Regions from separate parts of the Kitasatospora sp. NBC_01560 genome, predicted to be linked through region 2. Evidence: riboswitches for the same ligand, from Rfam matches in the RefSeq annotation. Region 2 holds a riboswitch; each other region holds the start of a gene.
What was found. A riboswitch is a leader RNA that binds a small molecule or an ion and turns the genes downstream of it on or off. The one in region 2 is predicted to bind cyclic di-AMP.
Positions count from the first base shown of each region.

Region 1: another riboswitch for cyclic di-AMP. It lies ahead of OH807_RS08785 (transglycosylase family protein); the one in region 2 lies ahead of OH807_RS19730 (M23 family metallopeptidase).
Region 3: another riboswitch for cyclic di-AMP. It lies ahead of OH807_RS08025 (peptidoglycan DD-metalloendopeptidase family protein); the one in region 2 lies ahead of OH807_RS19730 (M23 family metallopeptidase).

Region 1 covers NZ_CP109364.1:2,123,372-2,133,632, reverse strand. Annotated here, with positions in the region: gene OH807_RS08800 (glycoside hydrolase family 13 protein) at 1-211, shown strand, start outside; gene OH807_RS08795 (LacI family DNA-binding transcriptional regulator) at 237-1,256, shown strand; gene OH807_RS08790 (hypothetical protein) at 1,316-1,516, opposite strand; gene OH807_RS08785 (transglycosylase family protein) at 1,679-2,965, opposite strand; cyclic di-AMP (ydaO/yuaA leader) riboswitch at 2,957-3,141, opposite strand; gene OH807_RS08780 (hypothetical protein) at 3,504-5,666, shown strand; gene OH807_RS08775 (hypothetical protein) at 5,748-6,668, opposite strand; gene OH807_RS08770 (DUF397 domain-containing protein) at 7,181-7,435, shown strand; gene OH807_RS08765 (ATP-binding protein) at 7,793-8,323, opposite strand; gene OH807_RS08760 (helix-turn-helix domain-containing protein) at 8,742-9,608, shown strand; gene OH807_RS08755 (TetR/AcrR family transcriptional regulator) at 9,651-10,256, opposite strand.
Region 2 covers NZ_CP109364.1:4,519,894-4,530,154, reverse strand. Annotated here, with positions in the region: gene OH807_RS19760 (sensor histidine kinase) at 1-717, opposite strand, end outside; gene OH807_RS19755 (SpoIIE family protein phosphatase) at 966-3,290, opposite strand; tRNA gene OH807_RS19750 (tRNA-Ile) at 3,484-3,557, shown strand; gene OH807_RS19745 (TetR/AcrR family transcriptional regulator) at 3,658-4,227, opposite strand; gene OH807_RS19740 (alpha/beta fold hydrolase) at 4,306-5,133, opposite strand; gene OH807_RS19735 (YiaA/YiaB family inner membrane protein) at 5,249-5,539, opposite strand; cyclic di-AMP (ydaO/yuaA leader) riboswitch at 5,785-5,943, shown strand; gene OH807_RS19730 (M23 family metallopeptidase) at 5,956-6,813, shown strand; gene OH807_RS19725 (hypothetical protein) at 6,867-7,799, opposite strand; gene OH807_RS19720 (GNAT family N-acetyltransferase) at 7,842-8,432, shown strand; gene OH807_RS19715 (sensor domain-containing protein) at 8,540-9,253, shown strand; gene OH807_RS19710 (class I SAM-dependent methyltransferase) at 9,387-10,151, shown strand; gene OH807_RS19705 (hypothetical protein) at 10,148-10,261, opposite strand, start outside.
Region 3 covers NZ_CP109364.1:1,948,457-1,958,717, reverse strand. Annotated here, with positions in the region: gene OH807_RS08060 (GDSL-type esterase/lipase family protein) at 1-901, shown strand, start outside; gene OH807_RS08055 (NAD(P)/FAD-dependent oxidoreductase) at 993-2,351, opposite strand; gene OH807_RS08050 (HipA family kinase) at 2,683-3,438, shown strand; gene OH807_RS08045 (DUF3037 domain-containing protein) at 3,435-3,851, shown strand; gene OH807_RS08040 (MarR family winged helix-turn-helix transcriptional regulator) at 3,971-4,426, shown strand; gene purB (adenylosuccinate lyase) at 4,496-5,926, shown strand; gene OH807_RS08030 (MFS transporter) at 5,934-7,487, opposite strand; cyclic di-AMP (ydaO/yuaA leader) riboswitch at 7,798-7,955, shown strand; gene OH807_RS08025 (peptidoglycan DD-metalloendopeptidase family protein) at 7,961-8,956, shown strand; gene OH807_RS08020 (DUF2470 domain-containing protein) at 9,221-9,940, opposite strand; gene OH807_RS08015 (MFS transporter) at 10,211-10,261, shown strand, end outside.

The DNA.
Region 1 (10,261 bases), 2.4 Mb from region 2:
CCTCGGCGCCGGCGAGGCCGTCGAGTGGCTGGACGGCCCCGAGGGCACCCTGCTGTTCCGCCGCGGCTCCTTCGTCTGCACCGTGAACACCACGGCCGAGCCGGTCCGGATACCCGCGCCCGGCCGCCTGCTGCTCTCCTCGGCGGACGCCGTGGTGGACGGCGGCGAGACCGTGCTCGCTCCGGACAGCACCGACTGGTGGGCGGTCTGACGTGGTTGCAATAGGCTCTGGGACCGTGACTACGGCGCGACTCTCAGACATCGCGGCTCAGGCGGGGGTCAGCGAAGCCACCGTCTCCCGCGTACTCAACGGCAAGGCGAACGTTTCCGCCGCCACCCGGCAGACCGTGCTGGCGGCGCTGGACGTGCTCGGCTACGAGCGTCCGACCCGGCTGCGCCAGCGCAGCGCGGGTCTGATCGGGCTGATCACCCCGGAGCTGAGCAACCCGATCTTCCCCGCGCTGGCCCAGGTGATCGAGCAGGTGCTGAGCCGGCACGGCTTCACGCCGGTGCTCTGCACGCAGACGCCCGGCGGCTCCACCGAGGACGAACTGGTGGAGATGCTGGTGGACCGGGGGGTGGCGGGCATCGTGTTCGTCTCCGGGCTGCACGCCGACACCACCGCCGACCACGACCGGTACGCCCGGCTGACCGGCCGGCAGGTGCCGTTCGTGCTGATCAACGGCTTCAGCGGGAAGATCGACGCGCCGTTCATCTCGCCGGACGACCGGTCCGCGATGTGGATGGCCGTCCAGCACCTGGCCGAACTCGGCCACGAGCGGATCGGCCTGGCCGTCGGGCAGCGCCGGTACGTGCCGGTGCTGCGGAAGATCGAGGGCTTCACCGCGGCCATGCACGAGGTGCTGGGCCGGAGCGAGGAGGAGGCCCAGGAGCTCGTCCACCACACGCTGTTCAGCGTGGAGGGCGGGCACGCGGCGGCCGGGGCGCTGCTCGACAAGGGCTGCACGGCGATCGTCTGCGGCAGCGACATGATGGCACTCGGCGCGATACGTGCGGTCCGTCAGCGCGGCCTGAGCGTCCCGCAGGACGTCTCGGTGGTCGGCTTCGACGACTCGCCGTTGATAGCGTTCACCGAGCCGCCGCTGACCACGATCCGTCAGCCGGTGGAGGCGATGGCCACCGCGGCCGTCGATGCGCTGCTGGAGGAGGTCGGCGGGAACGCCGCCCAGCGCGGCGAGTTCATGTTCCAGCCGGAGCTGGTGATGCGCGGTTCCACGGGCGCCTGCGCCCGCTGACCGGGTACGACCGGGGCCCGGGGAGTGTTCCGCTCCCCGGGCCCCTTTCGCGTGCCCGCTCAGCCCTCCTGGACGGCCGGGCGCTCCTGTGCCGCCCGCTGCCCGTCGCCGGCGTCGCCGGTCCGGGCCCCGGTGCGCCGGCCGCGGGCCAGGTAGTCGCGCAGGACCAGCTCGACGGCGTCCTGCGGGTTCTTGGTACCGGAGAGCATCATCACGTCGATGGCGAGATTGGCGTCGAGCGTGACGGTGACCTGGGCCATGGGGACTCCTTCTCGGGTGCGAAGCAGCAGGATGCCCCGCCGGCGCCGGTTTGACCACGGCCGGGCCCGGCGCGGCGGGCGGGCAGGCCGAAGCCCCCGGGGAGCGAGCGGACTCTCCCCGGGGGCTTCGGGCTACCGGTGCGCGCCCGGTGCGGTACCGGGTCAGACCCGGCCGGCGAAGTCCGGCGCCCAGTTGGCGACGGTCTGGATCCGCACGCCCGAGCTCGGGTTGGCGGCCTCGACGTACTTGCCGTCGCCGATGTAGAGCGCGACGTGGTAGACGCCGGAGTCCTGGCCGTTGTTGGACCAGAACAGCAGGTCGCCCGCCTTGAGGGAGTCCAGCGACACGTGGGTGCTGGCGGCGGCCTGGTCGGCGGCGACGCGCGGGACGGAGATGCCCGCGGCGCGCAGCGCGGCCTGGGTCAGGCCGGAGCAGTCCCAGCCGCCGTCGCTGGTGCCGCCGTAGACGTACGCCTGGCCGACCTTCGACTGGGCGAAGGAGACCGCGGCGGCCATGCTGCCGGTGGCGGCCTGGGCGGGCGCCTGGGTCTCGGCGGCCGGCTTGGCGGCCGGGGCCTGGGTCTGCGCGGCCGGCTTGGCGGCCGTGGCGGTACCGGCGGCGGCCTGGCCCGAGGTGCCGGAGGAGCGGTTGAACCAGTCGAAGTTCTTGCCGGACTCGTCCGAGGCACGGGTCTTGCCGTGGTCACCGAGGCTCAGGTGCTGGCCCGGGTAGATGACGTGCGGGCCGTCGGCCAGGGTGGAGCGGTTGAGCTCGTACAGCCGCTCCCAGCCGCCCTGGACGTTGTTCTTGTCGGCGATGGCGGAGAGCCAGTCGCCGGCGACCACGGTGTAGTCGTCGGAGCCGGCCTTGTCCTGCCAGTTCTGCGACCGGTTCTGGCCGCCCTGCGGCTTGGCGGAGTCGGTGGACGGGGCCGGGTCGGCCTTCGGGGCGGCCGGCTTGGCGGCGGGCGCCTGGGTCTGCGGCTTGGCGGCCGGGGCCGGGGTCTGCGCGGCGGGCTTGGCGGCCGTGGTGGTGTCCACGGCGGCCGGGGTGCCGCCCTTGGTCAGGCCCGCCTGGACGGAGCAGACGGGCCAGGCGCCGGGGCCCTGGACGGCGAGCACCTTCTCGGCGATCGCTATCTGCTGGTCCTTGGTGGCGAGGTCGGCGCGGGCCGCGAACGCGGTGCCGCCGAACTCGGCCCAGGTGCTGTTGGTGAACTGAAGGCCGCCGTAGAAGCCGTTGCCGGTGTTGATGCTCCAGTTGCCGGTGCTCTCGCACTGGGCGACCTTGTCCCAGGTGGCGACGGAGGCCGCGGAGGCGGTGCCGGTGGTCAGGCAGGGAATGGTGAGACCGACGCCGGCGACGCCGAGGGCGGCGATCACGCGGCGGGTGCGGCCGGACAGGCGGGTGCCGTTGGTGGGCAGCATGAAGGTGCGGTCCTCTCCCACGCCTGCGAGGTGAGCTGTCGGATTCGGGCTGGAGTTGCCCGGCCGCGCTGTGGACGCGGCTTCACCCCTAGCCCTGAACCGGTCGTGGACCGGTCCGGGCGACTTACCTGTGGTTCCCCCGCTCCTGCCGTGGTGCGTTTCTGCGCTGCCAGCGCAACCGACGGCAGGACTCGGCGTTGCGGATGAGCTGGGTCCGTGTGGCCACGAACGGGGAGCACGTTAAGCAGACTCAAGTTCAAACCGCAAACATGTGTGACGACCGTCACGGTTTGCGGATGCCCTGCTGAAAGGCTGTCCACCATGATCAGAAATGACCGTTTTCGCGCAACGCCCGTCGGCTTCACAGCAACTGCCTATGCTTCAGAGAGTCGGGACCGATGCAGCCGCCCGGGGGGAGGGCTACGCAACGATGGCCATGGACGAGGAGCCGGACGCCGGCCGGCCGCCGCACCGGCCGCGCGGAGCGCATCGCCGGGCAAAACCCCGCAGAGCGGACATCCCGCCCGAAGAGCCCATAACTCCCTTACGCCGCAGGACGATGCTGCGCTGGCTCGCCGTCGGGACGGTCTTCGCGGCGGTCGGCGGCGAGGAGGCGCTGCGCCGCTCGCTGGGCGGCCCGGCCGAGCCCGTCGCGGCCGTGGGCGGCCCCCTGCCGGCCGGCGGGGCCGGTGCGGACGGGACGGGGATGCTCCACGGCGGAGCGCCCGCCACCGGGCCGTCCGCCACCGCGCCGGTCACCGCGCCGGTCACCGCGGAGAGCGCTGCGGAGGGCACCGCGGAGGGTGCCGCCCCCGCGACCGGCCAGCCCGGCGCCGCCCCCACCGTCGGCCGGGGCGGCCGCCGGTGGTCCGACCCGGCCGGCTGGGGCGGCCGGGTGCCCGGCCCGCAGAGCGCCGTCCGGATCGCCGACCAGGTGCTGCTCGACACCGATGCCACCGTCGCCTCGCTGCTCGTCGAGCCGACCGGCGCCCTCGTCTTCGCCGCCGACCGCACCGTCACGCTCGCCTCGGCGGGCAACGTCGAGATCCGCGGGACGCTCGCCCTCGCCCCCGACGGCGCCGCCGTGCACACCCTGCGCTTCCCGTCCGTCGACGAGAAGCGGTTCCACGGCGACGGCATGAAGGTGGTCGACACCGACGTCGGCCTCTGGGTCACCGGCACCGGGTACCTGCGGCTGGACGGCGCCGCCCGTACGGCCTGGGTGCGGGCAGCCGGCGCTCTGCTGCCCGGCGACACCGCCGTCAGCCTGGCCGCCGCACCCGCCGGTTGGCAGCCCGGCGACGAACTGGCCGTCACCCCGACCGGCCCGCCCGACGAGGACGGCTTCGCCACCCGCTACGACCTGGCCGTCGTCCGCTCCGTCAGCGGATCCACCGTCACCCTGGAGGCCCCGCTGAGGTACGCCCACCCCCGGGTCGCGGCCGGAGGGGGCGTCACCGTCGGCGCCGAGGTGCTCAACCTGACCCGCAGCGTCCGGATCGAGGGCAGCGCCGGGGGCCGCACCCACGTCCACCTCACCAGCACCCGCCGCGCCGACGTCCGGCACGCGGCGCTGCGCTGGGTCGGGCCGCGCGCCGCGACCGGGGAGAGCTGGAAGGGGCCGGACGGCAGCACCCCGGTCACCGCCCCGGTGCTCGGCCGCTACGGGCTCCACTTCCACCTGCTGGGCGACACCACCCGCGGCACCGTGGTCGAGGGGGTGGTGGTCCGCGACGCCGGCAACCACGCGTACGTCCCGCACGCCAGCCACGGCATCACCTTCCGCAGCTGCATCAGCCACGACACCTGGGAGGACGCCTACTGGTGGGACGGCCCCCTGGACACCCGCACCCCGCAGCAGCCGTCCGACGACATCGTGTACGAGTCCTGCGTCGCCTCCCGCACCGTGCTGGAGCCCAATCCGCGCGCCTACCGGCTGACCGGCTTCAACCTCGGCGCCGGCACCGGCGGCAAGGCACTGGACTGCGTGGCCGTCGGCGTCCAGGGCGCCAACGGGGCGTCCGGCTTCGAGTGGCCGGAGAACAGTGAGGGCGTCTGGACCTTCCAGCGCTGCCTGGCCCACAACAACCTGCAGGACGGCATCTTCGTCTGGCTGAACGCCCGCCGGCACCACGTGGTCACCGAGTTCGCGGCCTACCACAACGGTGGCTGGGGCATCGAGCACGGCGCCTACCTCAACGACTTCGACTACACCGCGAGCGTGCTGTACGGCAACGCCGGCGGGGGAGTGGCGCTGCACGCGCTCGGCCGGGAGAAGGGCACCGTCTTCGACGGCCTGCTGATCGACTGCGCGGGGAAGAGCGACTTCGCCGTCTCCACCGCCCGGCACGAACTGGAGGGGGAGAGCGTCACCTTCGGCCGCAGCCGGTTCACCGGCCACCGGCGGGCCGGGTTCGCCTTCCGCGCCACCCCCGACGGCCGGCCGGACGACGTGCTGGTGCTGGACTGCGAGTTCGGCGGTAACGAGCTCTGGATCGACCCGGAGTCCGCGCCGCCGAAGAACATCCTGCTGCGCCGGGCCGGGCAGTCCGAGGTGCTCCAGGTGCGCCGGGCCGAGGCCGGCGGCACCGCGCAGCCGCAGTGGAACGCGAGCAGCGTGCCGCTGGCCTCGTTCGCCGCGCAGTCCCGCCCCGTCCAGCTGCCCGCACTGCGGCTCAAGGACGCCGCCGCGCCCACCGCCCGGCTCGACGGCAGGGCCTGAGGGCCGCGGCGGCGGTCGACGGCCGCGAGGGGCCCGGAACGGATGCGTTCCGGGCCCCTCGGTACGGTCTGCGGGCGTTCGCTACTGGGCGGCGTGCCGGCCGCCGCCGGGCTCGCCGGCGGCCTCGGCGTCGTCGTCGCCGAGCGCCTCGGGGTCGAAGGCGGGCAGCACCGCGAGGTAGGTGGAGGCGATCAGCTGCCCCACCGTCGGGTACGCGCCCAGCGGGGCGGCCGACGGGCAGCCGGCCTCCTCGGCGGCCGTGGCGAGCAGCTCGGAGTCCGCCTCCGGGCCGATCACCAGCGGGGCCAGCGCCGGGTTCCGGGCGCCCATGTCCTTGAGGTGGGCGACGGCCGTGGCGACCGAGCCGGGTACGTCGAGCGCGGCGGCGACGACCGGCACGGCCAGCCGGGCGGCCAGCAGCATGCCGGTGATCCCGGCGGCGTCGGCCGCGTCCTGGCCGCCGACGGTGGTCAGGACCACGCCGTCCGCGGCGGTGGCGATGGCGAACAGGCGGGCGCGGTCGGCGCGGGCCAGCCCGGCCTCGGAGAGCCGGACGTGGACGGCCTCGGCCAGCAGCGGGTGCGGGCCCAGCACGTCGGTGACGTGGGCGCCGTACTCGGCGGCGAGGGTGTGCAGTCCGCCCAGGAAGCCGTGCGGGCCGGGGACGAGCGGGACGACGACCGGCGTGGGCAGGCCGGCTTCGGCGGCGTGCGCCAGGAGTTCGGCGACGGTGCGCTCCTCACCGGCGGACCAGCCCTCGCCCGCCTCGCCCGGGAGGTAGCCGGCGGCGGTCTGCACGCCGTTCTGCTCGCTGCGGACGATCGAGAGGAGTTCCTCGACGACGGAGCGGGACTCCGGTCCGGCGGTCGCGGGCACCGCGAGCACCAGGGCCGGGGATCCGGCCGGGATCTCGGGGCGCTCGGGGCGGCGGTGGCGCCCCCGCGCACGGGAGCCTGGGGTGCGGACGGGCAGTGGCGCGCCCGGGATGGCTGCGGTGCTCATGGCGGAGATCGTAGGACATCGGGCGGCCCGGCCTGCAGTCGGCTGCCGAACCGGGGCGGGCGGGCTGCCTGAAAACCGGACAAATTCTGCCTAATCCCCGCGCAAGCAGGACAACTCCTATGACGCGGCGAACAGGGAACCGCGTTGCGGTCCCCGTGCGTGAGATGTCTCACAGGAAGGGGAATGTCTGACGGAGGGTCACGAAAGCGCGACTCCCGGCATTCGAAGATCAACATTCAGCGGGGGGCCGCCTACGGGCGGTTATCGGCGGCTTGCCGATTCAGTCGGCTATGTCCGGTTACGTACCGTCAGGTGTCCGAGTGGTGAAGAGTTGCAGTTTGGCAGCGAACGGCCCGTGCACCTGCAACGTCCCGTGCTGATGCACGTGCACTGGAGCTATCATCACGTCAAGTGAGGCGTTGTGCCGGGTCGGTACGGGGCCGGCCCAGCCGTTCGGCCGTGGCCGGGGCGCCGAGCTGGACGACCACTCCGGAGCTCTTCGGGAGATTTCTATGCACGACAAGAACGACACGGGCGGCCCGTTCAACGGGATGGCGGCTGCGGACCTGGGGGACGTGGTCTGGCAGAAGAGCCTGCACAGCAACTCTCAGGGCAACTGCGTCGAGTTCGCCGCCCTTCCGGGGGGCGGCGTCGCCATGCGCAACTCGCGCTTCCCGGACGGTCCGGCGCTGATCTACACCCGGGCCGAGATAGCGGCGCTGTTGCTGGGCGCCAAGGACGGGGAGTTCGACCACCTGGCGGTCTGACCGGCCGTCGCCTTCACCATCGGGGGGCCGTCGTGGGTGCTGACACCACGACGGCCTTTAATGTCTGCTCCCACGGCTCCCACGGCTTCCGGGGCCCGCACCGTTCCCACGGCTTCCGGGGCCCGCACGCCCTGCCGCACGTCCGGTCCGTCCGTGGATCCTGTGGTCCGTCCGCGGGGCCGGCCCGTCGGCGCGGTGGCCCGTCGGCCGGTGCGCGGTCGGGGAGTCGACCGGTGCCCGCTGCCCGTGGGTCGCCGATCGCCGCCGCTGTGCAGCCGCTGGTACCGCTGTTGCCGAGGTCGTCCGGGTGTCGTGGTGCGCTCCGGACGGCGGTCCTGCCGCCTGGTCGCCCTGCCGCTAGGCCGAGCGCCGGTGCCGGCCGCCGAGCTCCGGCACCGCGACCGCCGCGGCGCCCTCCGACTCGAACAGTGCCCAGACCACCTTGCCGCTGCCCAGTGGGTGCCAGCCCCAGGAGCGGCTGAACGAATCCACCAGGTGGAGCCCGCGCCCGGACTCGGCCACGAAGTCGGCCTCCCGTGCCACCGGCCCGGTGCTGCTGGGGTCGCTCACCGCACACACCACCTGTGGTGCGCGGTGCACCAGGCTTATTCGGATCGGCAGCCGGTTGTCGGCCGTCGCTTGGACGGGGAAGTCGAAGTCACCGAGTGCGCCGCCCGCCGTCGCCGGGGCCGCACCGATCGCGTGCCGCAGGGCGTTGGTCACCAGCTCCGAGGCCACCAGCGCGACATCGTCGAACAGCTCGCTCAGGCCCCAGCGCTGAAGAGCGGTTCTGGCGAAGTCGCGCGCGGTTCTGACGGCTTCGTAGCGCGGGGCGAGCGTACAGGTGACCACATGGGGATCGACTGCCAAGGCCGTACCGGTGCTCATGAAGAGCTCCTCCCATAAGGGGGCGGACACGGCTGGACCCGCCGGGGTCATGCCGGTCACCTCCGACTCGCTCGGCCGCACGGCCGCCCCCTCGACCAGGCGCGCGCGCACACGAATGCCCGGTGGCGCGAGGGGCGCTGCCGGGCCGGTGCACGGAGTCGCGCGTGGGGTCGACGCGGAGCCCGCGGGATTGCCAGGGATGTGCAGGTGCACGTGCACCATGGTCCTCTGCGCTCACAGCAGATGCAAGAGTCGATTCACGTGCAGTTGGTCAAATGGCATATGCAAGCGCCGAATGCACGTGCATCCTGGTGTGCGGGATACGGAACTGATAGGAACATCCGTCAGTATCGGCACCGTGAGCGCTCAACTGATGGCAGACTGTGCGCTGTTTGCCCTAGGTGGAGGTTTCGACCGCATGACCACAGTTCAGCCGGGCGGCGGCTCGATGGTCCGCCGGATCCTCCTGGGTTCCCAGCTGCGTCGGCTCCGCGAGGCGCGCGGTATCACCCGGGAGGACGCGGGCTACGCGATCCGCGCCTCCGAGTCCAAGATCAGCCGCATGGAACTCGGCCGTGTCAGCTTCAAGGAGCGCGACGTCGCCGACCTCCTCAGTCTCTACGGGGTCGACGACGGCATCGAGCGCGAGGCCCTGCTGGGCCTGGTCCGCGAGGCCAACAAGTCGGGCTGGTGGCACAGCTTCAACGACGTGCTGCCGGGCTGGTTCCAGACCTACGTCGGCCTGGAGGAGGCCGCCGCACTGATCCGCACCTACGAAGTGCAGTTCATCCCCGGCCTGCTGCAGTCCGAGGAGTACGCACGGGCGGTTTTCGGCCAGAGTCGGCCGGTGATCAGCGAGGAGGAGGTGGAGCGCCGGGTCAGCCTCCGGCTGCGCCGCCAGAAGCTGCTGGCCGAGGGCAACAGCCCCCGGCTCTGGGCCGTCATCGACGAGGCCGCACTGCGCCGCCCGGTCGGCGGTCCCAAGGTGATGCGCGGTCAGGTGCAGTACCTGATCGACGTCGCCGAGCAGGCCAACGTGGTGATCCAGGTGATGCCGTTCCGGTTCGGCGCCCACGCGGGCGAGTCCGGGGCGTTCACCATCCTCCGCTTCCCCGAGCAGGACCTCGCCGACGTCGTCTACCTGGAGCAGCTGACCAGCGCGCTCTACCTCGACAAGCGGGACGACGTCGACGCGTACATCCAGGTCATGGAGCGGCTCTGCGTGGACAGCCTCACGCCCGAGCGCACCATCGACCTGCTGGCGTCGATCCTGAAGGAACGCTGACGCCGGGCCCCGTCCCGACCGGAACGGCCGCCGGACCCGCGCTCACCCGCGGGCCGGCGGCCGTTCGCGTTCCGGCGGGAGCGGCTGCGGCGGCCGGCCCAGCCGCCACTCCAGGTCGTAGCGGCGGAACAGGTCGGCCCTGATCGGGGCCAGCGGCAGTTCGGCCCCCGGCAGCAGCAGGCCTATGCAGCCGCCCATCAGCGCGCTGCGCAGGACGGCGTGCTCGGCGACCGGGTCCGGTGCGCCCCAGTCGCGCAGCAGCCCCTGGAGGATCGCGCCGAGCCGGCGCTGCTCGGGGTCCTGGACGAACGCGCCGGTGTCGGGGTCGAGGATCAGCGCCAGGTGCGAGCGCATCACCCGGGGGTGCTCCATCGCCAGCCCCAGCACCACGTCGATCGCCCCGGCCAGCCGGGCCTCCGGCGAGGCGCCCGGCGCGAGTTCGTCCAGCGCCGCCGACAGCGTCAGGTGCATCATCCGGTGGGTGGCCGACTGCATCAGCAGCCGCTTGCCGTCGAAGTAGTACGAGAGCAGCCCGCGGGCGAGCCCGGCGCGTTCGGCGATGTCGGTCAGCGTGGTGCCGGCGTAGCCGTGGCGGTCGACCAGCTCGACGGTGGCTCGCATGATGCGCCGGCGGGAGCGTTCCCGCATCTCCT
Region 2 (10,261 bases):
GGACCCGCCGGCGAGGGCGGAGGCGGCCTTGGCGATCGCGTGCTCGGGCATGCCGACGCCGCCGTCGTCGATCTCGACGACGGCGCCGTTGTGCACCGGCATCAGGGTGACGAACACCTGGGTGCTGGGCGGGGAGTAGCGGGTGGCGTTGTCCAGCAGCTCGGCGACGGCGTGGATCAGCGCCTCGGCGGCGGCCCCGACCACGGCGGTCTCGATCCGGCTGCGGACCACCACCCGCTGGAAGGGCAGGATGCGCGACTGGGCGCCGCGGACCACGTCCTCCAGCGAGACCGGTTCGGGCCAGTGCCGCCCGGCCCGGGCGCCGCACAGGACGGCCAGGGTCTGGGCGAGCCTGGCCTGTTGGGCGGCGGCGTGGTCGGCCTTGAGCAGGCCCTCCAGCAGTGCCGGGTCGTCGTGGGTGCGTTCCATCTCGTCCAGCAGGGCCTGCTGGTCGTGCGCCATGACGAGGATCCGGCGGGCCACGCTGAGGAAGGCCCGCTGGGTGGAGGCGTTGAGCTCCTGCTCCTGCTGGACGGCGGCGAGTTCGGTGCCGCGCCGGGCCAGTTCGGCGGTCAGCTGTTCCTGGAGGCGGGCGAGTTCGCGCTGCTGCCGGTTGTTGCGGCGGCGCTGGGTGGCGGAGACCGCGCGGTAGCGGGCGGCGGCCACGAGGGCGAGGGCGGCGAGAACGCCGGTTGCCGTTGCGCACCACTGAGTCATCGTCACGCGGCGAATTCTAGGGTGATGATCCTACGAAGGTGTGAACGGATCTCGCCACGTGACCAGATCTCGTCAATATCCCGTCAATACGGCGGCAATCAGACGTCCTTCGGGCCCGACCGGCCCTTGCGGCAACAGTCGCGGAGCGGTAAGTACGCCGCAGGCCACGACGGGTGCCGCGCCGCCCGGCCCGCCCGGCCCGCACCTCCCGCACCTCCCGCACCTCCCGCACCGCCCGCCCCGCCCGGCTACGCCGCCTGCGCCGCCGCCGTCCGGTGCAACAGCAGCAGCGCCACGTCGTCCGGGCGGGAGCGGCGCTCGGTCACGTTGAGGGTGAGCAGGTCGGCCAGCCGCTCCAGGGCCGGCGCCGGGCCGATCCGGCCCGGGCCGGTCTGCCGGGCCCAGAGCTCCAGCCCGCCGAGCATCCGCTGCACCGACTCGTCGTAGTCCTCCTCGCGGTCCTCCACCAGACCGTCCGTGTAGACGAGGAGCGTCTCGCCGGCCTCCAGCTGCCCGACCGACAGCGGGTACGGCGCCCCCGGGTCCACCCCCAGCGGCGGGCCGCCCGGCAGCTCCAGCTCGACCGCCTTGGCGTCGGTGGTGATCCGGACCGGCGCGGGGTGCCCGGCGCGGGCGGCCCGCAGGGTGCCGTCGGCCGGGTCCAGCGTGAGGTAGAGGCAGGTGGCGAAGAGGTCGGTGTCCAGCCCGGAGAGCAGCCGCCCGGTCCGGGCCAGGGTGGCCGCCGGGTCGTGCCCGTCGGTGGCGTACGCCCGCAGGGCGCTGCGCAGCTGGCCCATGACGGCGGTGGCCTCGGCGTTGTGGCCCTGGACGTCGCCGATCACCAGGCCGATCCGCCCGTCCGGCAGCCGGAGCAGGTCGTACCAGTCGCCGCCGATCTGCATGCCCTCGGTGCTGGGCAGGTAGCGGGCGGCGCTGGCGATCCCCGGCAGCCGGGGCAGCGTGCGCGGCAGCATGGCGCGCTGCAGCTCGGTGGCCCGGTGGTGGTGGGTGTCGTAGAGGCGGGCGCGTTCCAGGGACTGTGCGAGGACGCCGGCGAAGGCCGAGTACAGCGTGCGGTCCTCGCGGCCGAAGGACCGCTCGGTGGCGAAGGTGATCAGGCAGGAGCCGACCTGCCGGCCGGAGGCGACCAGCGGCAGCACCGCCCAGGCGGCCGGGGTGAGCGGCCCGGTCGGCCGGGCGTCGCCGCCGTCCGGGGCCCGGCCGGCCCGCCCAGCCCGGCCGGGTTCGCTGAACAGCGGGGCCGAACGCGCCAGCGCGTGCTGCATGACGCCCTCGGAGAGGTCGGCCAGCCGGGTCAGCTCGGTGCGCCGCGGGCCGCCGTAGACGGTGTGCGAGACGGGCAGCAGCCGGCCCTCGTCCACCAGGTCGAGCACGATGCTGGCGGCGCCGAACGCGGGGCGGGCGATGTCGGTGACGGCGGTGGTGACGTCCCGGACGGTGATCGCGCGGGACAGCGCCCGGGTGAGTGCCAGCAGCAGCGCCGAGCGGGCCCCGGCCGCCGGGGAGTCGGCCGGCCCGTCGGCGGGCGGGCGTTCGCCCGGGGCGCGGACGCGGTCCCGGTCGGCCAGCAGCCCGGCGATCCGGACCGGCCGCCGGTGCACGTCCAGCATCACCTCGCCGGTCTCCTCGACCCGCACCGCGCCGCCGCTGCGACGCGGCACCCGGTAGGTGATCCGGTACGGGCCGCCGGTGGCGAGCGCCTCGGCGAGCGCGGCCTGGACGTCCGGCAGGTCCTCGGGGTGGACGAGCCGGTCCAGGTCGGGTGCGGTGGCCGGCGCGCCCGCGGCCGGCGGCGGCCGGTCCACCACCCGGTAGGCCTGGGCGTCCCAGTAGGTCTCGCCGGTGACGAGGTCGCGTTCGAAGGCGCCGTGCCCGGCGGAGCGGACGGCGAGCGAGAGCATCGGGTGGGCCAGGCCGGCGGCCGGGTCGGCGGCCTGGCCGGCCTCGCCGGCGGTGCCGGGCCCGGGGCGGACGCCGTGCGGCACCCGGGCGCCGGCGTTCACGTGGTCGAGCAGGTGGGAGAGCCGGTGGGCGCAGGCGTCGCCGAGGGTCTCCAGGACGTCGAGGTCACGCCGCGGGACGGTGCCCCGGTGCGCGAGGGCGAGGGCCAGCACGCCGATCGGCTGCTCGTCGACGATCATCGGCAGGGTGATGATCGCGACCATGCCGGTGCCCATCCCGGCGTTCCGGTTGGGGTAGTCGACGCTGGTGCGCTCGGGGCTGAGCAGGTAGGGCCGCCGCAGTCGGAGCGCCATCGCGGCGGGCAGTTCGCTCGCCGGGTCGACCACGCCGTAGCGCTCGTGGGCCCAGTCGGGCAGGCCGTGCGAGGCGGTGAGCCGGAGCATTCCGGCCTGGTCCAGCAGGTAGAGCGCGGAGCCCTCGCCGGTGATCCAGTGCGGGCCCTCGGCGAGGACGGTGCCGAGGAGCTCGGCGGCGCTGGTGCAGGCGAGCAATAAGCGGACGCACCGCATGGCACTGCGCGCGGTGGGGCTGCTCCGCGGCGTCCGGCTCTCGTCCTCGGAGGGGGGAAGCCACGGCGAGGTCAGGTCCATGGGATCCCCGGCCTTTCCGGTGCCTGGTGCGGGTGGCGCCTGATCGGACACTCAATTCTTCATACCTTATTTCTCAGGCCGGTGAACGGTGACCCAGCCGGTGCACCGGGACCGGCGTCGGGCGGCTCGCGGCCGCCCTGCCGCCCGGCGGGGCGAGAGCGCCCGCGGGTCGAGTAGAATCTCCTCTCGGTGCGGGCCTATAGCTCAGACGGTTAGAGCGCTTCCCTGATAAGGAAGAGGCCACAGGTTCAAGTCCTGTTAGGCCCACCGCGTCGCAGGGCCCGGAGCGATCCCGCTCCGGGCCCTGCTGTTTCCCGCCCGGCTGCTTCCCGGGCCGGTGCTTCCCCGCTCCGGCCCGCTGCCGGGGTCAGCGCCCCGGCCAGTGCCGGAGGCCGCCGGTGAGCATGCCGATCAGCCGGTCCTGGGTGTCGCCGAGGTCCTCCGCGAGCTGGAAGGCGCCGCCGGTGGAGAGCGAGGCGAAGCCGTGCGCCACCGAGCGGACGGCACGGGCGGCGTGGACGGCCTCCGACCCGTCGAGGCCGTACTCGCGCAGCACCGCGATGATCACGCCGACCAGCCGTGCGGCCGCCCGGGTCAGGTCGTCGTCCGGCTGCGGGGCCTGCGGGAGCGCGCTGTAGCGGTGCGGGTACTCGGTGGCGTACGCGTGGTAGGCGCGCAGGAGGGCGGCGACGGCGTCGTCCCCGCCGCGGCCGAGGGCGGCTTCGGCGAGCCGGTCGGCCAACTCCTCGGTGACCCGGACGGCGATCAGCCGGCGCAGTTCGGCGAGGCCGCCGCTGACGTGCTTGTAGAGCGAGGGCGTGGCCACTCCGGCCCGCGCGGCGACGGCGGCCAGGGTGAGGGCCTCGGGGCCCTGCTCGTCGATGAGGGTGAGGGCGTGTCCGACGACCTGGGCCGGGGTGAGTCCTACGCGGGGCATGGGGGCGGTCTCCCTGGAGGCGGGGCGGGGGCGGGGGCGAGGGGCGAGGCGCGGGGCCGGTGCGGCCGGCGGTGGTGCTCAGGCCAGTTCGGCGAGGAAGGGCAGCAGCGCGTCGGCGGTGGCCTGCGGGTGGTCGGCCATCGGGTAGTGGCCCGCGCCCTCGATCATCACCTTGCGGGCGCGCAGCGCGGCGGCCTGCCGGTCGGCGACCAGCTCGGGCCGGGGGAAGTCGGGGTCCTTGCTGCCCATCAGGACCAGCGCCGGGCAGGTCACGGCGGCGGTCCAGCCCTCGGGGGCGGACTCCCCGCGGACGTAGCCGCGGGTCGCGGCCTTGCGGCCGGGGGTGCGCAGTGCGGCGACCAGCCCGTCCACGTAGGCGTCGAAGTCGGCCGGCTTGGGGCCGGGGTAGGCCATCTTCCGGTGGTAGAGGCCCCAGAAGGCGGGGGAGTGCACCAGCAGCACGCCCATCGCGGCGAACATCGCGCGCTGCAGGGCGTTCGGCGGCAGGTTCTCGACGAAGGCGTCGAGCAGGACGATCCCGGCGACCCGCCCGGGTGCGTCCCCGGCGAGCTTGACGACGGTGGCGCCGGTGTAGGAGTTGCCGGCCAGGACGGCCCGCTCGATGCCGAGGTGGTCGAGCAGGGCGAGGACGTCGGTGGCGATCGCGGCCGGGGAGTAGTCGTCCCAGGCGATCGAGGACTCGCCGAAGCCGCGCAGGTCCATGGTGATCACCCGGCGGCCGGCGGCGGTCAGCAGCGGGCGGAGGTGCCGGTAGGCGGTCCGGCTGTCCAGCATTCCGGGGAGCAGGACGACGGGGGCGCCGTCGCCCTGCTCGGTGTCGTCGTAGGCGATCCGGCCGCCGGTGACGTCGAGGTACTGGGTGGTGGGGGCGGTGGTGCCGGACATGGGGGCCTCCTGGGTCCGCCGGAACTCGGGCTATCGGCGGGTGCTGCCGATAGCCATAAAGCTAAGGCTAATAGCCTTAGCTGTCAAGCTATCGGTGCTGTGGCCCCGGCGGCCGTCAGACCCCCTCCACCTTGAACGGGTCGTGCTCGGCCAGCAGCTTCTCCAGCCGGGCCTGGTCCACCCGGGTGACGATCTCGTTGGTCTCCTGCCTGTCGCGGACCACCTTGGCCAGGGTGAACGAGGAGGTGACGGTGTACAGCAGGCCGATCCCGAGGAAGGCCCTGGTCCAGCCGCCCACCGGGAGGTAGGCGATGCCGATCGCGAGGGCGCCGGCGGAGAGGGCGAAGGAGAGCACGGCCTGGATGTAGTACGCGGCCGTGGTGCGGGACTGCATCGGAGCGTTCATGGCGCCAGGATGGCCGCGCCGGCCGGGGTCGCACATGAGTAGAAGTACTCAGATGGGGGGCCGTTCGTTGACGTACTGTCACGTTCGGTAGTGTCAGTTGTTGCGAACCGCCCCAAAACGCCCATCCGGTCGCGTAAGGTCCGGGCTGTATCCGGGTGTCCCGAACGGATGGCTTGGAATCAGGGGCTCCTAGGATTAACGTTTGATAACGCAGCGCGGTCCGCAACGCCGTACCCAGACGGCACCGTGCGCCGTCGCCTAATCCCGCCGGCCGGCCTCCGGGCAGGCCAGGGAGCCGGGGAACCACGTTCCTTGGGGTGAATCGGCCGGGCCCAGGCCCAGCCGTAGGAGACCTTCCTGCTCCGAACCCGTCAGCTAACCCGGTAGGCGCGAAGGAAGGAAAGGAGCGCGCCTCCGTGGCGTCGTCGCACTCTCCGGCACATCTGCCCGGCTCCTCCGCCGGCACCCAGCTGCTCGACCACCCGTGGCCGCCCGCACACCCGGGCGAGTACGGCGGACCCGACGAGGCCGCCCCGCCGGCCGCCGAGACCAACCGGCACCGGATGCCGCGTCAGACCCGCGGGACGGCGCCGCTGCTCGGCGTCACCGCCGTCGCCGCCACCCTGGGCGCCACCGGCTTCGCCTCCGCGACCCCGGCCGCCGCCCCCGCCGTCGAGGCCCCGGACGAGACCCCGGTCGCGCTCTCCGCCGACCCCGGCCTCGCGCTCGCCGCCCGGATCCAGCAGCAGGCCGACAGCCAGCGCACCGCCGCCGAGGAGGGCGCCCGCGTCCAGGCCGCCAAGGAGGCCGAGGCCAAGCGCGCCGCCCAGCAGCAGGAGGCCGAGAAGGCCGCCCAGGAGGCTGAGAAGGCCAAGCTCGCCGCCATCAACCTCCCGGTGCGCGACTACAACCTCTCCGCCCACTACGGCCAGAGCGCCTCGTACTGGGCCCACCTGCACACCGGCCTGGACTTCGCCGCCGACACCGGCACCCCGGTGTACGCGGTCGGCCAGGGCACCGTCACCTCGGCCGGCTGGGCCGGCTCCTACGGCTACCGGATCGTCGAGACGCTGCCCGACGGCACCGAGATCTGGTACTGCCACCTCTCCTCGATCATCAAGGGCTCCGGCAAGGTCGTCCCCGGCCAGCAGCTCGGCAAGGTCGGCGCCACCGGCAACGTCACCGGCCCGCACCTGCACCTGGAGGTCCGCCCCGGCGGCGGCGCCCCGGTCGACCCGGAGACCTGGTTCGAGCAGCGCGGCATCACCCCCTGACCACGCCGCAGGTGCCCCCCGGCCGCCGCGGCGGCCGGGGGGCACCTGCGCGTCTACTCCGCGGGCAGCCCGGCCCACAGCTCCTCGGGCAGGTCCTCCCACTGCTCCTCGGACGGATCCTCCGGCAGGCCCGCCAGGTACGCGTCGATCTCCTCCTGGCCCGGCTCCGGCGCCAGGTCGGGGAACTCCGCCACCAGCAACCGCGGCAGCCCCGGCACCGTCCACTCCCCGAACAGCTCCACTGCCGCCCGGGCCGCCGCCTCCTCGAACGCCCCGAAGTCCCCCGCCAGCTCGTCCGGCATCGGCCGGCCCAGCGCCGTCAGCTCCGCCAGATTGCGGTAGCTGCGCCGCATCAGCCCCTGCTCCAGCAGCCGCCGGGCCCCGTCGGTGGCCATCCCGACCGAGATCATCCAGCCCTCGCCCCAGCCCCTGTCGTCCGGCTCGTCGAGCAGCCCGGCCGCCGCCGGAGCCCCGTACGCGGCCCGCCGGTCCTCCTCGGGCAGCTCCCGGAACGCCGCCAGCCACTCCCGCACCGCCGCCTCGTCGGTGACGTCCACGCCGTCCGCGCGCAGCAGCAGGGTGTACAGCCGGGGCCAGGTCACCAGGTCGGCCCGGCGGAGCAGCCCGGCGGCCACCTCGCCCTGCCACTCGGCCTCGGCGTGCAGCCGCTCCTGCCGCTTGGCGTTCAGCCGCTTCGCCGCCCGCTGGTGGTCGATCAGCAGCCGCACCGCCTCGCCGTACGCCGCCGGGTCCTGCTCCGGCGCGGGCTGGACGTACAGGTGGAGCCGCTCGTACAGCAGGTGCTCCACGGCGTTCGAGGTCAGTTCCGGCCAGCCGTCGTGCATCCTGCCCTCGCCCAGCTCCAGCAGCGCCAGCACCGCCCGCACCGCGGCGTCGGCCACCGGCGCGCGGCCCCCGGCCTCCGCCCAGGCGAGCAGTTCGGCGGCCTTGGTGCGCGGGGCGAGCCGCAGGTCTTCTTCTTCCATGTCACGTACGGTAACCGGAAAGCCCGGGTAGGGTCGGCAGGCATGGTCCCCGTCCGCCTCACCGGCCCCCGCCTGGCCATCCGCGAGTTCCACCTGACGCCGGCGGACACCGACGCGCTGCACGCCGTCTTCGGCGATCCGGAGGCCACCCGGTACCTGCCGTTCGAACCGCACGACCGGGAGGAGTGCGCGGACCAGATCGAGCAGTACCTGGAGGAGGCGCTCCGGGACGAACGGACGGTCTACCGGCTCGCCGTCACCCGGCTCGCCGACGCGGACGACCCGGCGGACGCCACCCCGATCGGCAGCGCCGCCCTCACCCTCGGCAGCCACCGCTCCGCCCTGCTCGGCTACGCGCTGCGGCCCGACACCTGGGGCCGCGGCTACGCGGGCGAGATCACCGGGCTGCTCTGCGACTTCGCGTTCGGGCAGCTCGGCGTGCACCGCTTGGCCGCCCGGGTGGACGTGGCGAACGCGGCCTCCACCCGGGTGCTCACCCGGGCCGGCTTCGCGCTGGAGGGCCGGGTGCGGCACGAGGTGTACCTGCGCGGGGCGTGGCACGACTCCTTCCAGTACGCACTGCTCGCCGACGAGTGGCCGGGCACCGGCCGGGCCGCCGGAGCGGGGGGTTAACCCCACCCCCCGTTCGCCGGGGAGCCGGATGTCCGCCGGGCGGCGGCTTTGACAGGGTTGGCACATCAGCCCGACCGCACCACAGAGACCGAGGACCGAGGCCGGCCATGAGCACCAGCCAGAGCACGCTGCCCAGCGAGTACGACCGCCACGACGGTGCCCTTCGTACCCAGGAGCCGCCGTACGCCTGGCGGGCGCCGTTCTCCTCCTACTTCTACCGGGAGCTGGGCTTCGCGCTCACCGGGCTGCCGGTCGCCCTCGCGGGCTTCGCCCTCGCCGTCACCCTGTTCTGCCTCGGCCTGGGCACCTTCCTCACGGTGCTGGGCCTGCCGGTGCTGGCGGGCCTGACCGCCGCGTCCCGCGGTTTCGGCCGGCTGGAGCGGGCGCGGGCCGCCGGCATGCTGGCACTGGAGGTGCCCGGCCCGGCGCCGGTCCGGGTGGTGCGGCCCGGGGCCTGGGGCCGGTGCACCGCCCGGCTGGCGGACGCGGCGGGCTGGAAGGCCGTGCTGTACCAGGTGGTGATGTTCCCCTGGGCGGTGCTCAGCTTCTCGGTCTCGCTGGTCTTCCTGCTGATCGGCTGGACGCTCGCGCTCTACCCGGTCTACCACTGGGTGTACCCGACGTACGTCGGGTGGCCGGGCCTCCAGCTGTTCGACTTCTACGACAGCCACGGCGTCGAGCACGTCTACTTCATCCAGTCGCCGCTGCAGATCGCCGGGGTGTCGTTGCTCGGGCTGCTGTTCGTCTTCCTCACCCCGCAGCTGGTCCGCGGCCTGACCAACGTCAACCGGCTCGCCGTCCGGGGCCTGCTCGGCCGCTGACCCGACCCGGCCCCACCGGCCCCATCCGACCCGGCCCCACCCGATCCGACCCCACCCCACCCGGTCCCACCGGCCCCGCCCGCACCCGGACGCCCCGGATGCGCGCGGGGCCGGCCCGTGTTCCGATGGCCGGGTGACCGACCGCACCAGCCGCACCGACCCCGGCGCCGCCGGGGTCCTGGTCACCTCCCGCCCGCTCGACGAGTACTGCGGGTTCTTCGGCCTGACCCGCGCCCAGCTCGCCGCCCTCCCCGGGCCGCTGCTCGACTGCCCCGGCGGCGCGGCCGGCCTGGCCGCCGAGGCCCGCGAACTGGGCTGCCGGGTGATCGCCACCGACCCGGCGTACGCCCGGCCCACCGCCGAGACCACCGCCCGGGCGCTGGCCGCCCGTGCGTCGATGGCCGCCGCGATGGCCGCCCGCCCCCACCTCTACCCCGCGCCGCGGCACCGCCCGGACGACCGCTACCTGCGCAGCTGGGACCGGGCCCGCCGGCTGTTCGCCGCCGACACCGCGGCCCACCCGCAGCAGTACGTGGCCGCCGCGCTGCCCCGGCTGCCGTTCGCCGACGGGACTTTCGCGCTCACCCTCAGCGGGTACCTGATCTTCGCCTACCCCGAACTGTTCGGCCCCGACCGGCAGCTGGCCGCGCTGACCGAACTGGTCCGGGTCACCGCCCCGGACGGCGAGGTGCGCGTCCACCCGCTGAACGACGGCGCCGGCCGGCGCTGCTCCCACCTCGACGCGCTGCGGCACGCCCTCGGCGAGCGCCGGATCGCCAGCGAGATCCGCCGGCTGCCGGCCGTCGGGGCCGACCGCCCCCGGCGCGTCCTCGTGCTGCGCGCGGCCGACCACCGCCGCCGGGCCGCCGCCGAACGCGCCGGCCGCCCCCCGGCCTAGGCCTGCTGTTCCTGCTGTTCCTGATGTCCCTGCTGGGCCGGCTGTTCCGGTCGGGCCTGCTGCGGCGCGCCGGCCGGGCCGGTCTGCTGCGGCAGGACGACCTGCGGAGG
Region 3 (10,261 bases), 2.6 Mb from region 2:
CGCGACCGCGGCGAGCGGGTGCGACCGCTCCGACGTGGCCGAGGTCCGCAGCGCGCCCACAGTGGCGCAGGCCCAGATCAACCTGGCCTGCTCCGGCGCCGTCGCCGCCAACGTCTACCGCGCCGCCAACGGCGGCCAGTCGTTCAAGGGCGAGGCGCCGCAGGCCGACCAGCTCGCCACGGTGGCGAGCCAGTACAACGTCAAGCTGATCACCCTGTCGATCGGCGGCAACGACCTCGGCTTCTCCGACGTGATCACCACCTGCGTCTCGGACTACCTGGTCTGGTACTCCTACTGCAACGACGACCAGCAGTCCGCGATCGACTCCCGGATGTCGGCCGCGATGGCCGGCGTGGGCAAGGCGCTGGACGAGATCCGCACGGTGATGTCGACCGCCGGCTACCGGACGGGCGACTACCGGGTCGTGCTGCAGTCCTACCCCTCGCCGATCCCGCGCAGCGCCGAGATGCGCTACCCCGAGAGCGGCTGGAGCCGCTCCGACACCGGCGGCTGCCCGTTCTGGAACGCGGACGCCGACTGGGCGCGGGACTCGCTCGTCCCGCAGATCTCCCGGGCGCTGGCGGGGGTCGCCGCCGCGAAGGGCGCGCAGTTCCTCGACCTCGCCGACATGCTGCAGGGCCGCGAGGTGTGCGCCAAGGCCGCCCGCCAGGCGACGTCGACCACCGCGCCGTCCGCCACCACCAGCGAGTGGGCGCGCTTCGTCGACGGCGGGCTCAGCTCCTCGCAGGGCGTCATCCAGGAGTCGATGCACCCGAACTACTACGGGCAGCAGGCCCTCGGGCAGTGCCTCACCCTGCTGTACGCGCGGCCCAGCGGAAACTACGCGTGCCGCAACACCGCGGGGAAGGACGCGAGCGGGATGTACCTGACCGCGAAGTAGCGGCCGGGGACGGGCCGGTGCCCCTGCCGGGATCGGCAGGGGCACCGGTCGTTCTGTCTCGTGCCGCGCCCGCGCGGCGGGCCCGGTGCCGTCAGCCCTTGGCCAGCAGGGCCTGGGCGTGCGCCCGTACCTGATCCTTCGTCAGATAGGCGTCGGTGTACTCGAAGTCGCGCAGCCGGGCGGGCTGGCGGGCGAGGAAACCCGTCCGGACGAAGTCGTCGCCGGCGGCCGCGTTGAGCAGCCAGTTGGCGCCGACCCGGAACTTGGCGACGTTGGTGCGCATCGCCATCAGGTGGTAGCCGCGCGCCACCAGCTGGGCCGGGACGCCGCGCAGTTCGATGCCGATCGGCTTGGAGACGGCGTCCTTGCCGCCGAGGTCCACCACCAGGCCCAGGTCCTTGTGGTAGTAGGGCTCCAGGGGCTGGCTGCGCAGGGCGGCGATCACGTTGCCGGCCACCGCGCGGCCCTGGCGGGCGGAGTGCTGGGCGGTCGGCGGGCAGACCGCGCCGTCGCCCTTGGCGAGGTCCGGCACCGCGGCCGCGTCGCCGAGGGCGAAGACGCCCTCGAACTGCGGCACCCGCATCTCGGCGGTCACCGCGATCCGGCCGCGGACGGTCTCGGCGTCCAGGGTGCCGATCAGCGGGCTGGCCGCGACGCCGGCCGTCCAGATCAGGGTGCGGCAGGGGAGCACCCGGCCGTCGGTGAACTTGACAGTCTCGGCGCCGACTTCGGCCACCGAGACGCCGAGCGAGACCTCGATGCCGCGCTCGCGCAGCACCTCCAGCGCGGCGGTGCCGAGGGCGTCGCCGAGCTCGGGCATCAGCTTCGGGGCGATGTCGATCAGGTGCCACTTGATCTGCCGGGCGTCCAGCCGCGGGTAGCGCTGGGCGGCCGCCGTGGTCAGGCGCTGTAGGCAGGCCGCCGTCTCGGTACCCGCGTAGCCGCCGCCGACCACCACGAACTGGAGCCGGGACTCGCGCTCCTTCTGGTCCAGGGTGGCGGAGGCGAGGTCGAGTTGGGCGATCACGTGGTCGCGGACGTACGTCGCCTCGGCGAGCGTCTTCATGCCGCGCGCGTAGTCGGTCAGGCCAGGGATGTCGAAGGTGCGGGTGACGCTGCCGGGGGCGAGGACCAGGTAGTCGTACTTCTGCGCCACCACCTCGTCGGTGATCTTGCGGACCACGCAGACCTTGGAGCGCGGGTCCACGCCGATCGCGCCGCCCGGGACGATGTGGGTGCGGCGCAGCGTCCGGCGCAGCGAGACCGCGACCGACTGCGGTGTGAGCACCCCGGCCGCCACGTGCGGGAGCAGTGGCAGATAGAGCTGATAGCTGAACGGCGTGACCAGCGAGATCTCCGCCTCCGAGGGCGAGAGCTTGCGTTCGAGGCGGCGAGCGCACTCCAGTCCGGCGAAGCCGCCGCCCACGATCAGGATCCGAGGTCGTTCCATCGCTCATCCTCACAGTGCAGGTCGTACCGCGCAGGGTCCGAGGTCACTACTGCCCGCCACACTCGCACGGCGCAGCACGGCCTGCCACCGGGGCGGCGCGGATGGCGCAGACGGGTTCTGCGGGGGTGTGACGGCGGCGCGGTGGAGGTGCGCAGGGGGGCGGGAGCGCCGGGGGGGAAGGGTGTGGGGAGGACAGGGAGGACAGGGAGGACAGGGAGGAAGGGGAGGGAGGAAGGGGGCGGGGGAGCGGCGGTGCGGTGCGGGAGGGGGCCGGCACCGCACCGGTGGAGTGCGGGGCCGGGGCGCACACCTGCCCGATAGGCTGTCGGCTGTGCTCACCGAGGTGACGGCGGTCCGCTACGTGACCCCACTGCGAGAAGGCGGCTCGATGCCGGGCCTGGTCGAGGCCGACGACCGGCGGCTGTACGCGCTGAAATGGGTCGGCGCGGCACAGGGCCGCAAGGCGCTGGTCGCGGAGGTGCTGGCGGGCGAACTCGGCCGCCGGCTCGGCCTGCCGGTGCCCGAGCTGGTGACGGTCGACCTGGACCCGGTGCTGGCGCGCAGCGAGCCGGATCCGCAGATCCAGGACCAGATGCGGGCCAGCGGTGGCCGCAACCTGGGCATGGCCTTCGTCAGCGGCGCGCTCAACTTCGACCCGCTCTGCTTCGAGGTGGACGCCGAACTGGCCGGTCAGGTGCTCTGGTTCGACGCGCTGATCGGCAACGTGGACCGCTCCTGGCGCAACCCCAACCTGCTGGTCGCCACCGGCGGCCTGCGGCTGATCGACCACGGCGCCAGCCTGATCTTCCACCACCACTGGGCCGGCGCGGCGGCCTGGGCCCGCCGCCCGTACGACGCGGCCGGCCACGCGCTGCTGGGCGCCGAACCGGACCTCGCGGCGGCCGACAAGACGCTCGCCCCGCTCGCGGAGGCCGCGATCGAGGGTGCGGTGGCCCAGATCCCGGACGTCTGGCTGGAGGACGAGCCGGGCTTCGACTCGCCCGGGGCGGTGCGCGCCGCGTACCGCGAGCTACTGACCGCGCGACTGGCCGGTCCGCGTGACTGGCTGCCGGAGGTGCCCGCATGACCGAGCCCGTGCCGCAGGCCCCGGCGGCCCCCGCCGAGCTGCACGACTACGAGTACGCCGTGATCCGGGCGGTGCCCCGGGTGGAGCGCGGCGAGTTCGTCAACGTCGGCGTGCTGCTCTACTGCCGGCAGAGCGCCCACCTGGCCGCGCGCACCCACCTGGACCAGTCCCGGCTGCTGGCGCTGGACCCGGTGGTGGACGTCGCCGGGGTGCGGCGGGCGCTGCACGGGATCGAGGCGGTCTGCGCAGGCGGGCCGGCGGCCGGCCCGGCGGCGGGGGACAGCCCCGGGCAGCGGTTCCGCTGGCTGACGGCGCCGCGCAGCGCGGTGGTCCAGCCGGGGCCGGTGCACACCGGTCTGACGGCCGACCCGGAGACGGAGCTCCGGCGGCTCTTCGACCAGCTGGTGCTCTGATCCGGGCTGCGCCCCGTAGGGTGGCCGGTGCGGCATCCGGCGTTCCGGGCGGTTGACCTACGGACCTTTGCCGTGGTCAAAGCTTGAGTTGCTGAAGCACTTCGCCTTACCCTGGTCCCATGGGTTCGACAGCGACGACGACCGTACCGACCAACGGTGAGTTGATGGAGGCGTTGGCCGCCGTCGGCGCCGCCTACTTCCAGGACTTCGCGGCGGCCGCGGCCCGGCACGGGCTGTCCTCCTCGCAGGCCAAGGCGCTCGGCGCCGTCCAGGAGCCGGTGCCGATGCGGGCGCTGGCCGGGCGGCTCGGCTGCGACGCCTCCAACGTGACCGGGATCGTCGACCGGCTGGAGTCCCTCGGGCTGGCCCACCGCGAGGCGGCGGCCGGGGACCGGCGGGTGAAGATCGTCGTGATCACCGACCAGGGCCGGGAGATCCTCACCCTGATCCGCGCCGAGATGGGCCGCACCCACGAGGCCTTCGGGGCGATGACCGACGAGCAGCGGGTGTCCCTGCACTCGATCTGCGCCCAGGTGCTGCCGGTGCTGACCGGCCGGGCGGTTCCGGGCCGGTAGCGCCCGCCCGTGCCGGACCGCGGAGGTCGGCGCCGCTCCCGCTGACCTCGGCTGTTAGGCTTGCGAAGCGTGAGCGCGAAGCCCCAGATCCCCAATGTCCTGGCCTCCCGGTACGCCTCGGCGACCCTGGCCCAGCTGTGGTCCCCCGAGCACAAGGTGGTCCTTGAGCGCCACCTGTGGCTCGCCGTCCTGAAGGCCCAGCAGGACCTCGGCGTCGAGGTGCCCGCGGGTGCCGTCGCCGACTACGAGCGGGTGATCGACCAGGTCGACCTCGGCTCGATCGCCGCCCGTGAGCGGGTCACCCGCCACGACGTGAAGGCCCGGATCGAGGAGTTCAGCGAGCTCGCCGGGCACGAGCAGATCCACAAGGGCATGACCTCGCGGGACTTGACCGAGAACGTCGAGCAGCTGCAGATCCGCCAGTCGCTGGAGCACGTGCGGGACCGCACCGTCGCCGTGCTGGTGCGCCTGGGCCGGCTCTCCGCCGAGCACGCCGAGCTGGTCATGGCCGGCCGCTCGCACAACGTGGCCGCGCAGGCCACCACGCTGGGCAAGCGCTTCGCGACCGTCGCGGACGAGCTGCTGGTCGCCTTCCGCCGCCTGGAGGAGCTGATCGCCCGCTACCCGCTGCGCGGGATCAAGGGCCCGGTCGGCACCGCCCAGGACATGCTGGACCTGCTCGGTGGCGACACCGACAAGCTCGCCGAGCTGGAGCGCCGGGTGGCCGGTCACCTCGGCTTCGACAACGTGCTCACCTCGGTCGGCCAGGTCTACCCGCGCTCGCTGGACTTCGAGGTGCTGACCGCCCTCGTCCAGCTCTCCGCCGCGCCGTCCAGCCTGGCCAAGACCATCCGCCTGATGGCCGGCCACGAGCTGGTCACCGAGGGCTTCAAGGAGGGCCAGGTCGGCTCCTCCGCGATGCCGCACAAGATGAACACCCGCTCGTGCGAGCGCGTCAACGGCCTGGCCGTCATCCTGCGCGGTTACGCGTCGATGACCGCCGAGCTGGGCGGCGACCAGTGGAACGAGGGCGACGTCTCCTGCTCGGTGGTCCGCCGGGTCGCGCTGCCGGACGCCTTCTTCGCCTTCGACGGTCTGCTGGAGACCTTCCTGACGGTGCTCGACGAGTTCGGCGCGTTCCCCGCCGTGGTCGAGGCCGAGCTGGACCGCTACCTGCCGTTCCTGGCCACCACCAAGGTGCTGATGGGCGCGGTGCGCGCGGGCGTCGGCCGGGAGACCGGCCACGAGGTCATCAAGGAGCACGCCGTCGCCTCGGCGCTGGCGATGCGGGCCGGTGCCCGCGAGAACGAGCTGCTGGACCGGCTCGCCGCCGACGAGCGGATCCCGCTGGACCGGGCCGCGCTGGACGCGCTGCTGGCCGACCGGCTCTCCTTCACCGGCGCGGCCGGTGCGCAGGTCGCCGAGGTGGTCCGCCGGGTCGAGGCCGTCGCGGCCGCCTACCCGGAGGCCGCCAAGTACGCCCCGGGCGACATCCTCTGACGTCGGGTCAGTCGGTCGAGGGCCCCGCTGCCGTTCCGGTGGCGGGGCCCTCTCCCGTTCCCGGGGGGTGCCCGGTGCCGACGTGGCCCGGGTCCAGCGGCGGGGCGTTGGTGCCGCACGCGTAGCGGCAGTCCGGCTCGGCCACCGGGCGTTCCTCGGGGGCCAGGACGTTGCCCCGGACGGTGGCCGCCGCCGTCAGCCCGCCGGTGACGAGCAGCCCGGCACAGATCAGCATCGCGGTGTGGAACGCGGCGTCCACCGAGGCCGGCACCTGGTAGGCGTCGCCGCTGAGCCCGGCCAGTGCGGGCAGGGCGGCGACCGCCAGCAGGCCGGCCGCGCGGGCGGCGGCGTTGTTGACGCCGCTGGCGATGCCCGCGTGCCGGACCTCCACCGCCGCCAGCACGGTGGCGGTCAGCGGGGCGACCAGCAGGACCATCCCGCAGCCCATCACGGTGACGGCCGGCAGCACGTCCACCCAGTAGGAGGCGCCGGGGCCGATCCGCAGCATCAGCAGCACGCCGGCCGCGCAGAGCAGCGGGCCCACGGTGAGCGGCAGCCGCGGGCCGATCCGCTTGCCGAGCCGGCCGGCCCGGGCGGAGAGCGCCAGCATCAGCACGGTGATCGGCACCAGCGCCAGCCCGGACAGCAGCGGGGAGAAGCCCGCGACGATCTGCAACTGCACGACCAGCAGGAAGAAGACGCCGCTGAACGCCGCGTACACGCAGAGGGTGACCAGGTTGACGGCGGTGAACAGGCGCGAGGAGAAGAGGCCGAGCGGCAGCATCGGCTCCGCGGAGCGGCGCTCGACCTCGACGAAGGCCCAGCCGAGCAGCAGCCCGGCCACCCCCGACACCCAGACCCCGGGGGTGAGCCCGCCGCCGGCCGCCGTCAGTGCGTAGGTGACCGCGCCGAGGGCGAGCGCGGCGAGTGCGGCGCCCAGCACGTCGAACCGGCCGGTGGCGCTCTCGTCCCGGCTCTCCGGCACGTGCCGGGACGCGACGGCGACCACCAGCGCGGCGAGCGGCACGTTCAGCAGGAAGATCCACCGCCAGCCCGGACCGTCCACCAGCCAGCCGCCGACGAACGGGCCGACCGCGGCGGACACCCCGCCGAGGCCGGACCAGAGGCCGACCGCGGCCGAGCGGTCGTCAGGGTGGAAGACCGCCTGGAGCATCGCCAGCGAGCCGGGTGTGAGCAGCGCCCCGCCGATGCCCTGCACGGCCCGGGAGGCGATCAGCACCTCGATGGTGGGCGCGGCGGCGCAGGCCGCGGAGGCGACGGCGAACCAGACCACGCCGAGCAGGAAGATCCGGCGCCGTCCGTAGCGGTCGCCGAGCGCGCCGCCGAGCAGGATCAGCCCGGCCAGGGTGAGCAGATAGGCGTTCAGCGTCCACTGCAGGGCGGCGAGCTGGGCCCCGAGATCGGCGCCGATCCGCGGCAGGGCGACGTTCACGACGGTGCCGTCGAGCAGCGCCATGCTGGAACCGAGCACCGTCGCCAGTAGTACCCAGCGACCCTGCGCGGTGCTCAGCCGCAGGGTGCCGGCCTCGGAGGTGGCCACGGCCCGATCGTCCGCCCCGGGCGCCCACGTGACAAGGCTCACCGGGGGTGTGTCGGTGAATGGCTTTCCGTAGGCGACCGAATGCGGACGGGAACCGAAATCGGCGGAGTGTCGTGGATCAGTGGCGCGCGGTGAATCGATTGTGCACATACCGTGCAGCCGATCATTCGGAGCGTCACGGTGCTCCGGGCCTTTGTTGCGGGTTCAAGAGATCGACATTGCTTCACCCGGACGGATGGGTTTTAGTTCAGCGACCGCCCGGCATTGGCCCGGGTGGCCACCGGGTGGAACGCCTAGTCCTGCCGCTGCCCGGTGGTACGAACCGAACTCTGTACGGCAGGAGCGGGGGACCCAAAGGTAAGTCGCCGGACCGGAATTCACGGTCCGGCTTGGGGTGAAGCCGCCTATGCGGCCGGGCAACTCCAGCCCGAACCCGACAGCTCACCTCGCAGGCGTCGGAGAGGAAAACCCCCATGCCCGCACAGGCTCGTCGTATCGCCCTGCCCCGCGCCGCCCGCATCGGTATCGCCACCGCCGTCACCGGCGCCGCGTTCGCCCTCCCGCTGGTGACCACCATCAGCGCCCAGGCCCACACCGCCCCGGCCGCGAAGCCCGCGCAGACCAGCACCTGGACCGGCGCCACCAGCGTCGACGCCACCCCGGCCGCCGCCGCGCAGCCGGCCGCCGAGACCGCCGCCCCGGCCGCCGCCGCTGCCGAGCAGAGCTACAAGGTCGTCGGCGGGGACACCCTGTCGAAGATCGCCGCCGCCAAGAACGTCGACGGTGGCTGGCAGGCGCTGTACGAGCACAACCGCTCGGTCGTCGGTGCCAACCCGAACCTGATCCACCCGGGCCAGAAGCTCGCGCTGGGCACCGCCGCTCCGGCCGAGGCCGCCAAGCCGGCCGCCCCCGCCGCGAAGCCGCAGGCCTCGCACGACTCGGTGAAGCCGGCCCCCAAGCCCGCCGCCCCGAAGCCGGTCCAGGCCGTCAAGCCGGCCGCCCCCGCCGCGAAGCCCGCCGCGCCGGCCACCACCCCGGCCCCGGCCGCCGTGGCCAGCACCTCCGGCTACGTCGCCCCCGTCGCCAACCCGAAGCTCGGCACCGCCTACGGCGTGGCCGGCTCGATGTGGGCCTCCGGCCACCACACCGGTGCCGACTTCGTCGCCTCCACCGGCACCCCGCTGCGCGCCGTCGCGGCCGGCACCGTGGTGAAGGCCGGCAACGGCGGCGCCTACGGCAACGAGGTCGAGATCAAGCTGGCCGACGGCAAGTACGCCGAGTACGCCCACCTGTCCTCGATCGGCGTGAAGATCGGTCAGACCGTCACCGCCGGCCAGCAGATCGGCCTCTCCGGCGCGACCGGCAACGTGACCGGCCCGCACCTGCACTTCGAGATCCGCACCGGCTCGGAGTACGGCTCGGACATCGACCCGATCGCCTACCTGCGGGCGCACGGCGTCTCCATCTGACCTCTGGTCGGGACTTCCGCCGGGTGCGGGGCGAACGATCTCCGGGATGGTCATGTCGGGTGACCGCTCGACCGGATGATCGCCGCACCTTCGGCGGTACCACGGGCGCGGGACACGCCCAGGCCGGCCCGGCCCGCGAATTTCGATTCGCGGGCCGGGCCGGCCGCCGTCGTTTCCGCCGGTGCTCCGGTGCCCTTTTCCGCTGTTGGTTCCGGTGCCGTTTCCGGTCTTGTTTCCGGCGGGGAGGGCAGACAGGCCGGGAATTCAGGCGCGGTGTGCGGGCAGCGTGCGGTGCGCGGCGGTCAGCAGCTGGTGCACCCGGTGGCCGAACTCGTCGGCGTCCGCGGCCGGTTCGGGGAAGACCAGGCGGACGTCGCGGTGGCCGTGCGGGTGGTCCAGGCGCAGCACCAGGCCGTACCGGTCGAGCGCGAGCGGGCGGACGTCGGGCCGCCCGGTGAGGAGGGCGGGGTCGAGCAGCCGGGTGAGCACGGCGAGCGCGTCCGGGTGGTCGTCGGCGAGGTGGGTGAGCAGGCCGGCCTCGTAGCGGGCGAGCGGGTCGGGGCGCGCGAGCGAGATGTCGGCGCCGGTGAGCGCGGTCGTGCCGTACGGGGTGGAGAGGACGGCGTGCGCGACGTGCAGGCGCAGGTGCACGCTGAGCCCGTCGTCGGCGAGGTGGGCGAGGTGCAGCCGCCCGGCCAGGGTGAGGCGGCCGCGGACCCGGTCGCGGACGGCGACGGGCGCGATGTCCGTGAGGTCCAGCACGACGGCGAGGCCGTCCTGTTCCCTCGTCACGGCGAGGGTGAGCGGCGCGTCGAGCGGGGCGCTGAGCCGCAGCCGGGAGCCGTGCACCGAGACCGGGGTGTCGAGTTCGTGGTACTCGCCGCAGGCGCGGATCACCACCGAGGAGGTGGCGCCGAGCAGGCTGCAGACCCGTTCGGCGGCGGTGGGTTCGGGCGCCTCGGCGTCGGTGGGGCTGGGGCTCATGGCGACCTCCGGTGAGTTAGGTGAGCCTAACCTAATGACTTCGCCCCGCTGGGGCAAGCGGCCCGGGGTGCGCGGGCTCCCGTGTCGCGGGCCCGCGCGGTGCGGGCCTGCGTGACGCGGGCTCGCGCGGCACTCGGACGGCGCTTCCGGGTCCGGTGATTTGCGCATGGAGATAGTCCGCGCTTGCAAGTATCTGTCGATCGGTCGTATGGTCGACCTCGGTAGTTGCACGCGCAACATTCTCTGTACGCTCCGGAAAGCGGTTCCCTCATGCCCCTCGCGCTCCTGGCGCTGGCGATCAGTGCCTTCGGCATCGGTACC